DNA from 3 places in the Brachybacterium sp. J144 genome. Region 1 is predicted to be linked to each of the others. Evidence: predicted binding sites of a transcription regulator. Region 1 holds the regulator's gene; each other region holds the start of a gene.
The links. Region 1 encodes HrcA, which represses chaperone genes, less so after heat shock. Its sites were predicted from a motif close to TTNGCACTCGNNNNNNNCGAGTGCNAA; they were not measured.
Positions count from the first base shown of each region.

Region 1 (4,276 bases):
GGGGGGTTTGTTGTCCCCATGGTTCCAGTGTTTCCTCCCGACCCTTACCCCATCTGGGAATCGCCTGGGGCTCCTGTTCTCGCTTCGTCGCCTCCGGGGTCCCGGTCGTCTCCGGGGTCCCTGAGCGATCCGGCGGATCAGCCCCAGCGGCCGACGAGGGCGCTGATCACGGCGAGAGCGGCGGGGCCCGCCGTCGAGGAGCGCAGCACCTCGGGGCCGAGCAGCACGCTGCGGGCGCCGGTTCCGCGCAGCGCGTCCAGCTCGGTCTCGTCGATCCCGCCCTCGGGGCCGACGACCACCACGATCTCCTCGACGCCGGCCTCGCTGGCGCCGCGCAGCTCTTCGGCGAGGGTCATCAGCGAGACGGACTCCTGCTCGTGCAGCACCAGCACCAGGGCGCTGTCGGCCGCGCGCTCGCGCAGGTCCTCGACGAGCCGGGTCGTGGTCACCGCCTCCGCCACCTCCGGGATCCCCGGCCGACGGCACTGCTTGACGGCCGCCCGGACGGTCCCCTCCCACTTCGCCCGTCCCTTGGCGAGCTTCTCGCCGCGCCACACGGAGACCGAGCGCTGCGCGATCCAGGGGACGAGGCGGTCCGCGCCGAGCTCCGTCGCGGACTCCACGGCCTGCTCGTCACGGCCGCCGGTGGCGAGGGCCTGGACCAGGGTGAGTCGGGGCAGGCGCTGGACCGCCGGGCTCGGGTCGGCGAGCAGGCGCAGATCCAGCTGCTCCTTGCGGGCGGCGGTCACCTCGGCGAGGACCTGGCGGCCCGGGGCGTCGGTGAGCAGGACCCGCTCCCCCGCGCCGATCCGGGCGACCTTCGCGGCATGCCGCCCCTCCTCCCCCGCGAGCAGGAGGGCATCGCCCTCGCGCGCGCCCGCGAGGGCGTCGTCGAGGATCAGGAAGCCGGGCGGGGTCGTGGGCATCGGCGCGGTGCTCCGCTCAGAGGTCGCGCAGGCGGTCACGGAGCTTCGCGAAGGGGCCGTGGCCCTTCTTGCGCGTGGTCTCGTCGCCCCGCAGCGCCGCGAGCTGCTCGAGCAGCGAACGCTCCTCGTCGCTGAGCGAGGTGGGGACGTCGACGTCGAGGACCACCCGGATGTCGCCGCGGCGCTCACGCCGCAGCGGGGTGACCCCGAGGCCCTTGAGGGTGATCTGGTCGCCGGGCTGCGAGCCGGGCTTCACGTCGATCTCCTGGATGCCGTCGAAGGTCTCGAGCGGGACGGTCGCCCCGAGCGCCGCCGAGGTCATCGGCACGGCAATCGTGGTGACGAGGTCGTCGCCGTCGCGGTCGAAGGTGTCGTGCTCGGAGACGGAGAGCTCCACGAACAGGTCGCCGGAGGGTCCGCCGGCCTCGCCGACCTCGCCCTCACCGCGCAGCTGGATGCGGGTGCCGTGCTCGACGCCGGAGGGGACGCGCACGGTGACCTCGCGGTCGGAAGCCGTGCGGCCGTGCCCGGAACAGGCGGTGCAGGGAGACTCGATGACGTCGCCGTGCCCGCCGCAGGTGGGGCAGGGCGCCATGGTGACCATCTGGCCCAGCAGCGACTGGGCGACGCGCTGCACATGACCGGAGCCGTTGCAGGCGGTGCAGCGGGTGGGGCTGGTGCCCGGCTCGCAGCAGGAGCCGGAGCAGCGCTCGCACAGCGCCGCCGTGCGGAAGGTGACCTTCTGCTCGGTGCCGAAGACGACGTCGCGCAGGTCGATGCGGATGCGGCGCAGCACGTCGCCGCCGCGGCGCTGCCGAGGCACGGGGCCCTGGCCGCGACCGCGCATGCCCGCGGCACCCGCGAACATGTCGAAGATGTCGCCCATGTCGAAGCCGGCGCCGCCGCCGAAACCGCCGGGGAAGCCGCCGCCCATGCCCGGGCCGCCGCCCATGTCGTACTGACGGCGCTTGTCCGCATGGGACAACGTCTCGTAGGCCTGGGACACCTTCTTGAAGGTCTCCGCCGCCTCAGGATCGGGGTTGACGTCGGGGTGAAGGCTGCGCGCGAGCTTGCGGTAGGCCTTCTTGATCTCCTCGGTCGAGGCGTCGCGGGAGACGCCGAGGAGCTCGTAGTAGTCGTCGTTCACCAGTGGGGTCCTTGCGGTGTGGGTGGGAGCAGAGATAGAGGGGCGGAGACGGACCTCCGCACGGCGATCACTCGAGGTAGCGCGACACGTACCGCGCGATCGCCTGCACCGTGGAGATGCCGGTGACGTAGTCCATCCGGGAGGGGCCGAGGATCGCCAGATGGGAGCCCGCGCCGTAGCCGGCCCCGACCACCGCGGCCTGGGTCAGCGCGGACTCGCGCAGCTCGGATCCGATGCGGACCTCGACCGCGCCCGGCGAGGCGTGCATCTCGGTGAACAGCCGCAGCAGCACGAGCTGCTCCTCGAGGACGTCCAGCAGGGGCTCGACGTCGCGGGCGAAGTCCTCCGCGCTGCGGGCCAGGTTCGCGGTGCCCGCGAGCATGATCCGGTCCTCGACTCGGGCCGCGGCGAGGGCGATGAGCGCCTCGGCGACCTCACGGGCGGAGTCGCGGTCCGGGCGGCTGACGGTCTCTAGCAGGTCCCCGAGCGGGGCGGAGAGGTCGGTGACCTCGCGCCCCGCGACGGTGCGGTTCAGCGCATCACGCAGACCGGCGTAGTACTCGGCGTCGCGCCCCGGGGTCACCGGGATGGTGCGCTGGTCCACGCGGCCCGACTCGAGGATCAGCACCACCAGCAGCAGGGACTCGGCGACCTTGACCAGCTCGACGTGGCGCACCCGAGCCTGCCGGCGGGCCGGGTACTGCACCATCGCGACCTGCTGGGTGAGCTGCGCGAGCAGGCGCACCGTGCGGGCGAGGAGCTCCTCGACGTCCCCGGACTGCTCGAGCAGGGCGTGGATCGCGCGGCGCTCGGGCACCGAGAGCGGCTTGACCGTCGCGACGTGGTCGACGAAGGTCCGGTAGCCCTTGTCCGTGGGGACGCGGCCCGCGGAGGTGTGGGGCTGGTGGATCAGCCCCTCCTCCTCGAGGGCGGACATGTCGTTGCGCACCGTCGCGGCGGAGACGCCGAGCTCGTGGCGCTCCAGCAGGGACTTCGACCCGACGGGTTCGCGGGTGGCGACGTAGTCCTCGACGATGGCGCCGAGGATCTGCAGCTTGCGGCTGTCCGTTCCTCTCACCTCCGACGGGCGGGGACCCGCTGTGGGTCCGATGTGCTTTGGCTCCGATGTGCTGTGCTGCGGGCGGGCCGCGGTGCGGACCCGTCGGACGGCCGACGGGGCTGGCACTTGGGGCCGCCGAGTGCCAATCCTACGCGCCCCGCGCGGTGCTCCCCGGGAGGCGTTCGCCACGGGGGTATCGTGCCGGGCGTGCCTGCAGCCTCCTCCTTCCCCGACCGGTACGGCCGAGACGTGCTGTCCTCGACCCCGCCCGCCCACCATCGCCGCCGCCCCGTCGCGACCGAGGTGCCCGCCCGCAAGGATCTCGTGGTCGAGGAGGCCTCGACCGGCTTCACCGGGGCGGTGACCCGGGTCGAGAAGATCGCCGGGGAGCTCGTGGTCGAGCTCGAGGACGGCCGCGGGGTGCGCCGCACCTTCCCGCTGGGTCCCGGATTCATGATCGACGGGAAGCCCGTGGTGCTCACCCGGGCCGTCGCCCAGCAGGCGCCCGTGCGCAAGCGCTCCGCGAGCGGCTCGGTGTACGTCGAGGGCGCGCGGGCCCGTACCGCCCGCGCCTCCCGGATCTGGGTCGAGGGCACCCATGACGCCGAGCTGGTGCACAAGGTGTGGGGCCACGACCTGCGCATCGAGGGCGTCGTCGTCGAGCAGCTGGAGGGCGCCGACAACCTCGTCGAGCGGGTGCAGGAGTTCGCTCCCTCCCCCACCCGGCGCCTCGGGATCCTGGTGGACCACCTGGTGCCCGGCTCCAAGGAGTCGCGCATCGCGCAGCAGGTGATGCGCCTGCCCGGTGCGGCGGGGAACGTGATCGTGCTCGGCCACCCGTACGTGGACGTCTGGCAGGCCGTGAAGCCCGCTCGCGTGGGCCTCGACCGGTGGCCCCACGTCCCCAAGGGCACCGACATCAAGATCGGGACCCTCGCCGCCCTCGGCTGGCCGCACGGGGACAAGCACGACGTGGGCCTCGGCTGGAAGCGGATCCTCGAGACCGTGCGCTCCTACGCCGATGTCGAGCCGACGCTGTCCGGGCGCATCGAGGAGCTCATCGACTTCGTGACCGTGGACTGAACGCCCGGGGCGCGACGAAGGTCGCGGGGGAAAACCCCCGGTGACCGGGGAGGCCCACCC
Region 1 is NZ_JAZDCG010000024.1:26,851-31,126, reverse strand. Features, by position in the region: gene V1260_RS09360 (16S rRNA (uracil(1498)-N(3))-methyltransferase) at 138-926, opposite strand; gene dnaJ (molecular chaperone DnaJ) at 943-2,073, opposite strand; gene hrcA (heat-inducible transcriptional repressor HrcA) at 2,141-3,151, opposite strand; gene V1260_RS09345 (DUF3097 domain-containing protein) at 3,332-4,216, shown strand.

Region 2 (4,276 bases), on a different contig from region 1:
GTCAGGAACTGCGCCAGCAGTACCTCGGACCCCTCTCCCAGCTGCCCGGACTCGTCGAGTCGATCCGGTACGGAGCGCGGGTCACCGCTGTCTCCCGGGTCGGCGTGGACAAGACCCGCACCGCTGGCCGCAACGAGACCCCGTTCCTGGTCCGCATCCAGACGCCTACCGGGGTCAGCGAGGACATCATCGCCTCCGCCGTGATCGATGCCTCCGGCACCTGGGCCACGCCCAACCCCCTCGGCCAGGCCGGCCTCCCCGCCGCCGGCGAACACGAGGCGCGCACCGCCGGGCGCATCACCCGGCCCCTGCCCGACGTGCTCGGACGAGACCGCGTCCAGTTCGCCGGACAGCACGTCATGGTCGTCGGCGCTGGCCACTCGGCCGCCAACTCCCTGCTCGACCTCGCTGAGCACAACCCAGACACCCGGATCACCTGGGCGCTCCGCGCCGCGGACCCCTCCCGCGTCTACGGAGGAGGCGACCAGGACGAACTCGCTGCACGCGGCGCCCTCGGCACCCGGCTGCGCCACCTCGTCGACTCCGGGCGCATCGAGGTCCAGACGTCCTTCACGATCACGAAGTTCACGCTGGAGAACGCGCTGATCGTCCACGCGAACACCCCGGACGGTGAACGCGCCGTGACTGTCGATGCACTGATCCCGGCCACCGGCTTCCGACCCGACCTCGCCACCCTCTCCGAGCTCCGCCTGAACCTGGACACCGCGGTCGAGGCCCCCGCCCAACTGGGCCCGCTCATCGATCCCGAGTTCCACTCCTGCGGCTCCGTCGAACCCCACGGTGAACGCGTCCTCGCCCACCCAGAGAAGAACTTCTACATCGTCGGTATGAAGAGCTACGGACGCGCCCCCACCTTCCTCATGGCCACCGGCTACGAGCAGGTCCGCTCCATCGCTGCCGCCCTGGCCGGCGACCGCGCCGCCGCAGACGCCGTCCACCTCGAGCTGCCCGAAACCGGGGTGTGCACCACCGACCTCGGCGGCAGCTGCGACGCCCCCGCAGCCACGACCGACAGTTGCTGCGCACCGGCGCCCGCCGAGGACACCTGCTGCAGCAGCCCCCAGCCAATCACCCTCACTCTCAGTCGATGACCGCCCCAGCGGGACGGCCAATGGGCGTCCCGCTGGGGTATACCCAAAAGCGACACCCCTCACCAAGACATCGTTGCTGTTCAACAGGGTCCTTTTCGGTGTTTTGGAACATGTCTCGGCTAGGGTCCTAGACATGAATGGAGCACATCGGGCCCCGGGGCAGCGTGTCTCGTACCTCCGGGTGTCCTCGGCCGGCCAGAACCTAGCGCGGCAGCTTGAGGCGGTGGGGGAGTGCGATCAGATCTTCACCGAGAAGCAGTCCGGAAAGAGCGCGACGGACCGCTCGCAGCTGCAGGCGCTCATCCGGCACGTCCGCCGCGGCGACCATGTCGTCGTCGCGTCCATGGACCGCCTGGCCCGGTCGGTCATCGACCTCAACGACATCGTCCAGCAGATCACCGGCGACCCTACCGAGCACACCGATCAGCGCCCCCGGAAGGGCGCGAGCATCGAGTTCCTGAAGGAGCGACTCACCTTCGAGCCCGGACACTCAGACCCGATGGCCGCGTTCCAGCTCAACATGATGGGAGCCTTCGCGCAGTTCGAGCGCGAGCTCATCCGCCAGCGCCAGGCCGAGGGCATCGCCGCCGCCAAGAAGCGCGGCGCCTACAAGGGTCGGCCCCGCACCCTTGAGAGCGACCAGATCCGCTCCGTCCGCGACGCCGCCCTCGCCGGCACATCCAAAGCCCGAGGGCTCTCTAGGCCTGCTGCAGTAGGCGGTTGAACGACCAATCGCTTCGGCCCAGCCCTCGAAGATACTTGGCCAGTAGTTCGACCGCGACCGCCTCGATTTGTGTCTGCGGGGTTTCCCATGCCGTCGGCTGGATGACAAGGTGATGGGTGCAGGAGTCTTGGGGGAACTGCGGCGCACTGCCGGAGGAGAAAACTTCGTGCCCGGTTGCTCCCCGCAGGTGGTTCAGATGCACTCCGACCTGCGTACTGGAAGGTTGCGCAGCTGGGCACCGTGCTGATCATCGTCGCGAGTGGTGGGCGGCGGTTCCGTTTGTTCGGCTTCCTGAGCGACGGAAGGCCCCCGGCTTCGCGGGGAGCCGGGGGCCTTCGATAGGAGTGGGTCGATCAGGTCGCTGAGGACTCGATCTGCTGGGGAGCGTTCTGCGTGGTGATCTCGATCTTGCGGGGCTTGGCCTTCTCGCTGATCGGGATCGTCACGCTGAGCACACCGTTGTTGTAGCTCGCGGAGATGTGCTCGGTGTCCAGTCCCTGTCCGAGGCTGAGCTGACGCAGGAAGGTTCCTCCCGTGCGCTCGCGGGTGATCCACTGCGCCTGTTCATCGGTCGCGAGGGTTCGCTCGGCGCGGATGGTCAGCAGCTGGCCGTCGACGTCGACATCGACGGACCCGGGATCGATGCCCGGCAGGTCAGCGGAGAGGACGTAGTGATCGCCGGCGCGGTACAGGTCCATCGGCATCTGCCGAGGGCCCCGTCGCCCAGCGTCGAGGAAGTTGCTCGCGAAACGCTCCATCTCTCGGAACGGGTCGTAGGTAGCCATGATGTCTCCTTCCTGTCTCGGCCACCTCCTGGATTGGTGGCCTACCAACCTTGAGTCTCTTCGACTCAACTGCGATCAGATTACCACTCTCCCTAGGAGAGTGCCAGCCTTGATTCGGTTCATCTCGGGCGCTGAAACTCCTCTGCGACAGCGCCGAGCACCCCCTGATGCTTCTCGTTACTCAGGTGGGCGCACGGAGCTATGTGCGCCCCGCAGCGCTTGGGTCGGAGGGTGTCGGACTCCACCGTCAGCCGAACCCGCAGTCCCTCACTCCACGGACCACGACTCCAGCAGCGACACCAGCCGCTTCCGCTGACCTGATGGCGCCCACTCCGCTCCGCTGCGCGCCGCGAACTCCACCGCATCCTTCAGCGGCACCCCGGTCAGCTCGACGAGCAGGCCGAGGAGCATTTCCTCGGCGGGCCAGCTGTCGGTGTCGGGCGTGTCCCTCTGCCAGTACATCCCCTGCAGGGCCTTCCCGGTCAGTGGCATGCTCCTCGCCGCCGCCTCGTCCAGTCCGAGCAGCCCCAGCGCGCGGCGCAGGGGCGCGAGGGCTATGACGTCGCGAAGGATCACCTGTCGGTCGCTGCGGGGGAGCAGCAGGAACGCAGCCCAGCTCCCGCCGTCGGGCGAGGTGCCGTGGACGCTCGCGAAGACCTCGGGGAGGAAGACGCTGAGAGCTCCCGCGCTCGCCGACGGCTCTGCCGTCTCCGGCAGGAGCACGACCTGCAGGTGCGCGGCCATCCAGCGGTGCCTCGGCATGATGCCGACGTCGTGGAGGGTCACGCCCGTGAGGCGCGACCCCTCCGGAAGTTCCAGGAGGTTTCCGAGGTGGCTCATTCCTCCCACGCCCAGATCTGATAGGAGGCGGAGATGAGGTCGGCGCGGGTGACGTCGAAGGCGACCGCATCGACCTCGCGCTCCTCACTGCCCGGCTCCAGGGCGACCAGGATCTCGAGGGTCACTGTCAGGGGGTCGGAGTCGAGCACGAGCACCGCGAGCCCCGACTCTTCATCCTGGAAGGACGGGACCTCGACCTCGGGCAGGTCGGCCTTCGCGGCGTCCTGCAGCATGTCGCCGAGCCGGGAGAGCGCCCCCTCCTCCGGCGCGCGATGGAGATAGCGGACCAGCCGGTCCGGGGTCAGCAGCTCGATGTCGACCTCGACCACGCCGTCGTCCTCCAGATCGGGGACCGGGAGCAGGGCGAACGCCGCGCCGTCGCCCGAGACGAGACGCATCGGAGCGTGCGGAGCCTCTCGCCAGCTCACGTTCCAGCCGATCCCGCAGTCCTCGCACGACCGGTCGCCGAACGTCGGAAGACAGCCCTGCCAGTCGACCCAGTCGGGGGCGGGCGGCTGCGTGCGCGGGTCCGGCATCCCGAGCAGATGGTGCCTCACGCGAGGCGATCCGCAGTCGGGGCACGTGCCCCGGGGCTCCGTGTACGGCGGTTCCGGCTCCTCGCCGAAGAACATGATCATGGAGGGAGGGTAGGGCCGGGGTGTGACATCTGAGCTGCGCCAGTGGGTGTCTCAGTGCCGTCGGCCTGGCTTCCCCGGCCCCTCACGGCTCCGGGACGGGGCGCAGCCCTTCGAGCCAGGTGCGCGTGGTGCGGATGTGCGCCATCGCCTCGAGGTGCGCCTGCACGGGGTCGCGGG
Region 2 is NZ_JAZDCG010000030.1:29,268-33,543, forward strand. Features, by position in the region: gene V1260_RS11480 (FAD-dependent oxidoreductase) at 1-1,112, shown strand, start outside; gene V1260_RS11485 (recombinase family protein) at 1,246-1,836, shown strand; gene V1260_RS11490 (Hsp20/alpha crystallin family protein) at 2,190-2,621, opposite strand; gene V1260_RS11495 (hypothetical protein) at 2,889-3,461, opposite strand; gene V1260_RS11500 (hypothetical protein) at 3,458-4,018, opposite strand; gene V1260_RS11505 (FadR/GntR family transcriptional regulator) at 4,182-4,276, opposite strand, start outside.
Region 2: the regulator HrcA is predicted to act here: its motif matches at 2,702-2,728, upstream of V1260_RS11490 (Hsp20/alpha crystallin family protein).

Region 3 (4,276 bases), on a different contig from region 1:
CGAAACTGATGATCACGAGGAACTCGAGCACGATCACGAACACCAGCGCGACCCCGAGGGTGCCGAGCACCACCGGGGCGGGCGGCCCGAAGGTGCGGGTGGGGCGGTCGTCGTCCGGGAGCGGAGTGGCGTCCGTGCTGCTGGTCACCACTCCTCCTGAGGCGGCTCGATCCGGTGGGACAGCGTCATCCTAGGCCGAGCCGCCCCCTCGCGAGCACCACCGGCAGCCCCCGGACATCCCCGGCCTCCCGCTCGCGGCCGGATGTGTCCTGTCTCCGTCGTCCCCGTCGTCTCCGGACACGACGACGGGCGGGCCTCCCGGTCTCCCGGATGGCCCGCCCGTCGGCGGTCTGTCCCGCGATGATCACGCGAGGATCAGAGGAGCATCAGGACTCGTCCTCGTCCTTCTTCTCGATCACGAGGGTCTCGGTGGTGAGCACCAGACCGGCGATCGAGGCGGCGTTGCGCAGCGCGGACCGGGTGACCTTGACCGGATCGATGATGCCGGCGGCCACGAGGTCGACGTACTCGCCGGTCGCGGCGTCGAGACCGTGCCCGGCCTCGGCCTCCTTGACCTTCTCGACGACGACGTAGCCCTCGAGGCCCGCGTTCTCAGCGATCCAGCGGAGCGGCTCGACCACGGCGACGGCGACGGCGCGGGCGCCGACGGCCTCGTCACCGGTGAGGCCGAGATCCTCGGAGAGAACGGCGGAGGCCTGGACGATGGCGGAGCCGCCACCGGCCACGATGCCCTCCTCGATGGCAGCGCGGGTCGCGGAGACCGCGTCCTCGATGCGCATCTTCTTCTCCTTGAGCTCCACCTCGGTGTGCGCGCCGACCTTGATGACGGACACGCCGCCGGCCAGCTTCGCGAGGCGCTCCTGGAGCTTCTCGCGATCCCAGTCGGAATCGGTGTTCGCGATCTCGGCGCGGATCTGCGCGACACGGTCGGCCACGGCCTGCTCGTCGCCAGCCCCGCCCACGATGGTGGTCGAGTCCTTGGTGACGACCACGCGACCGGCGTGGCCGAGCACCTCGGTGCCGACGGTCTTGAGGTCGAGGCCGAGGTCGGAGGTGACGACCTGGGCGCCGGTGAGCACCGCGATGTCCTGCAGCATGGCCTTGCGGCGGTCGCCGAAGGCCGGGGCCTTGACGGCCGCGCCCTTGAAGGCGCCGCGGATCTTGTTGACGACCAGCGTGGACAGGGCCTCGCCGTCGACGTCCTCGGCGATCACGAAGAGCGGCTTGCCGCCCTCGACGACCTTCTCCAGCAGCGGCAGGATGTCGGCCACGGCCGAGATCTTGCCCTGGTGCAGCAGCACCTGGGCGTCCTCGAGCACGACCTCCTGGCGGTCCGCGTCGGTGACGAAGTGAGGCGAGATGAAGCCCTTGTCGAACTGCATGCCCTCGGTGAAGTCCAGCTCCATCGCGGTGGTGGAGGACTCCTCGACGGTGATCACGCCGTCCTTGCCGACCTTGTCGAACGCCTCGGCGAGCAGCTCGCCGATCTCGCGGTCCTGGGAGGACACCGCGGCGACGTTCGCGATCTGCGCCTTGCCGTCCACCGGGGTGGCCAGCTCGCCGAGCTTCTCGGACACCGCCTCGACGGCCTTCTCGATGCCGCGCTTGAGGGCGGAGGGAGCGGCGCCGGAGGCGACGTTGCGCAGGCCCTCGTGAACCAGCGCCTGGGCGAGGACGGTCGCGGTGGTGGTGCCGTCACCGGCGACGTCGTTGGTCTTGGTGGACACCTCCTTCGCGAGCTGCGCGCCGAGGTTCTCGTACGGATCCTCGAGCTCGATCTCGCGAGCGATGGTCACGCCGTCGTTGGTGATGGTGGGGGCGCCCCACTTCTTGTCGAGGACGACGTTGCGGCCCTTGGGGCCGAGCGTCACCTTGACGGTGTTGGCGAGCTTGTCCACGCCGCGCTCGAGGGCGCGACGCGCGTCTTCGTTGTACAGAATCTCCTTGGCCATAGGGATGCTCTCGCTCAGTTCTCGATGATCGCGAGGATGTCGCGAGCGCCGAGGACGAGGTACTCCTCGTTGCCGTACTTGAGCTCGGTGCCGCCGTACTTGGAGAAGACGACCTTGTCGCCGACCTTCACATCCATCGGGATGCGGTCGCCCTTGTCGTCGAAACGACCGGCGCCGACGGCGACGACCTCGCCCTCCTGGGGCTTCTCCTTCGCGGTGTCCGGGATGACCAGGCCGGAGGCGGTGGTCTGCTCGGCCTCGAGCGGCTTGACGACGACGCGATCCTCGAGGGGCTTGATGGAGACCGACATGCGGCTCACTCCTTCATGAAGAGTTGACTCTGATGAGTTCGGGGAACCAGGGAGCGCGGATCCCGGTCGTCGTCGCGGTGCCGAACGGGGCGTTCCCTGACTGGCAGCCTCTGGCACTCTCGGCCGTCGACTGCCAACGGCGACCACTCTAGGACCGAGCTGGCACTCACGCAAGACGAGTGCTAACCCCTGGTCCTGACCCGTCGCCGTCGCCCCCGACGCCGGGTCCTCGCCTCGCCCCACCGTCGCCCGCGGCCGCTCCGGAGAGCCCCAGGTCACACACTTTTTGTGAACCTGGCAACCGGGTGACCTCGGTCCCGTGACCGCCGGTCCCCGGCGCGGTAGAACGGACGCAGAGAACCTGCCGGCGCACCTGCGATCCAGGGCCCGGCCGATCACCCCGCTCCGACTCGAAGGATCTGCCGATCATGATTCTGCTCCGCTCCCTCCGCGACTCCCTCCACCGCTTCTCCCGCGGCGCCGACCGCATGCAGGGGCAGGACGTCGAGCGCCCCGATCTGGTCCCGGGCCGTCGGGTCGGCGGCAACTTCGCCGCGCTCACCAAGGCGCATTCGAACCAGGGCGTGACCTCCCTGGGCATGAACCGCTGAGGCGCCCCGCACCGCGGACGCGCCTCAGGGGCCGAGTCCCGCCCGTCGTCGCAGGCGGCGCTGCCCGAGGTGGCCGAGGATCATCCCCAGCACCGCGGCGGCGATCACCCCGATGATCAGCACGACCCCGGGGTCGAGGGCGCCGACGGCTCCGTCGATTCCGATCTCGAGCGCCAGCAGCGCATCCCCGTGCTCCCGGCGGTACCACTCGCTGCCCCGCAGCGGCGAGGTGGGCAGCAGCGCCCACACCCCCAGGCAGCTGACGAGCAGCAGCAGATCGCCGAGGCCGCCGACGACGCGCAGCACGTCGGCCCGGAGCCGACCGGTCGGGCTCTCATGCACCGCGAGCGGGTCCCGCCCGAGCTGCGCCGGTCCGGCGAGCGCGCCGACCACCACGAGGGCGAGCAGCAGGGCCGTCGCCTGGGCCGCCCCGATCCGTGGGATGCCGAGCTCCCGGAGACTGTCGGGCTGAGTGCCCAGGACCCATACCTGCACCCAGGTGGCGGCGACGATCAGCATCGCCGCTCCCTGTGCCGCGAGGCGCATCGCGGTGCGCCGCACGGCGAGACGGCCCAGCTCCCGGCGGCTCGCCTCCCGCGCCGTCCGTTCGCGGCGGTCGGCCGCGGACCGGGCCCGTATCGCCGCCGCCTCCTCGTCCGAGGGCGGCTCGGGGCGCTCGGCGGGACCGATCCAGCCGGCGCGCAGGTCGGCGAGGACCCGGGCGAGCAGGGGCGCGAGCACGAGCCGGGAGCGGAGCACCGAGACCGGGATCAGCCGCTCACGGGTCGGCGCTGGCAGATCCTGCAGGATCCCGACGATCCGCTGCACCTCGCCGGGACGCGGTGCCCGGGGAGCCACCTCGAGCCCGCGCATCAGGTCGAGCTGCTCGACCTCCCGGGCCGCCTCCTCGAGGCGCGGCATCATCACCGGGTAGCCGGCGCGACCCAGCGCCGGGAGCTCGAGCGCGGCGAGCCGCCTCCGCAGCTCCCGGATCAGCTCCTGCACGGCCGCCGGATCCACCCCGACGAGCTCCGGGCGCACCCGCCGGCGGCGCAGACCCTCGAGCGTCTGTTCGGCGAGGTCGAGGACCACCGCGGCGCCGTCCTCGATCCAGCGGGCGAGGGTGGTCGCGGGGAGCTGCCGGGCGAGAAGGGCGAGCGTCTCCTCGTCGGTCGCATCGGCGGGGAGGCCGACGGGGAGGCTCGGCATCGCCTCCCCCTCCGCGAGGCCGTCGAGGTCCTCGAGGGTCCGGACGTCCTCGAGGCGGCGCACCTCGACGCCCTGCTCCCGCAGCAGATCGCGGTACTCCTCGAGGATCCCCTGCAGCACGGTGAGGCGACGCACCGACTCCCGGGGGACATGGAGGGCGATCAGCAGCTGC
Region 3 is NZ_JAZDCG010000031.1:256,123-260,398, reverse strand. Features, by position in the region: gene V1260_RS12745 (hypothetical protein) at 1-148, opposite strand, end outside; gene groL (chaperonin GroEL) at 387-1,973, opposite strand; gene groES (co-chaperone GroES) at 1,988-2,284, opposite strand; gene V1260_RS12730 (hypothetical protein) at 2,713-2,895, shown strand; gene V1260_RS12725 (hypothetical protein) at 2,920-4,276, opposite strand, start outside.
Region 3: the regulator HrcA is predicted to act here: its motif matches at 2,444-2,470, upstream of groES (co-chaperone GroES).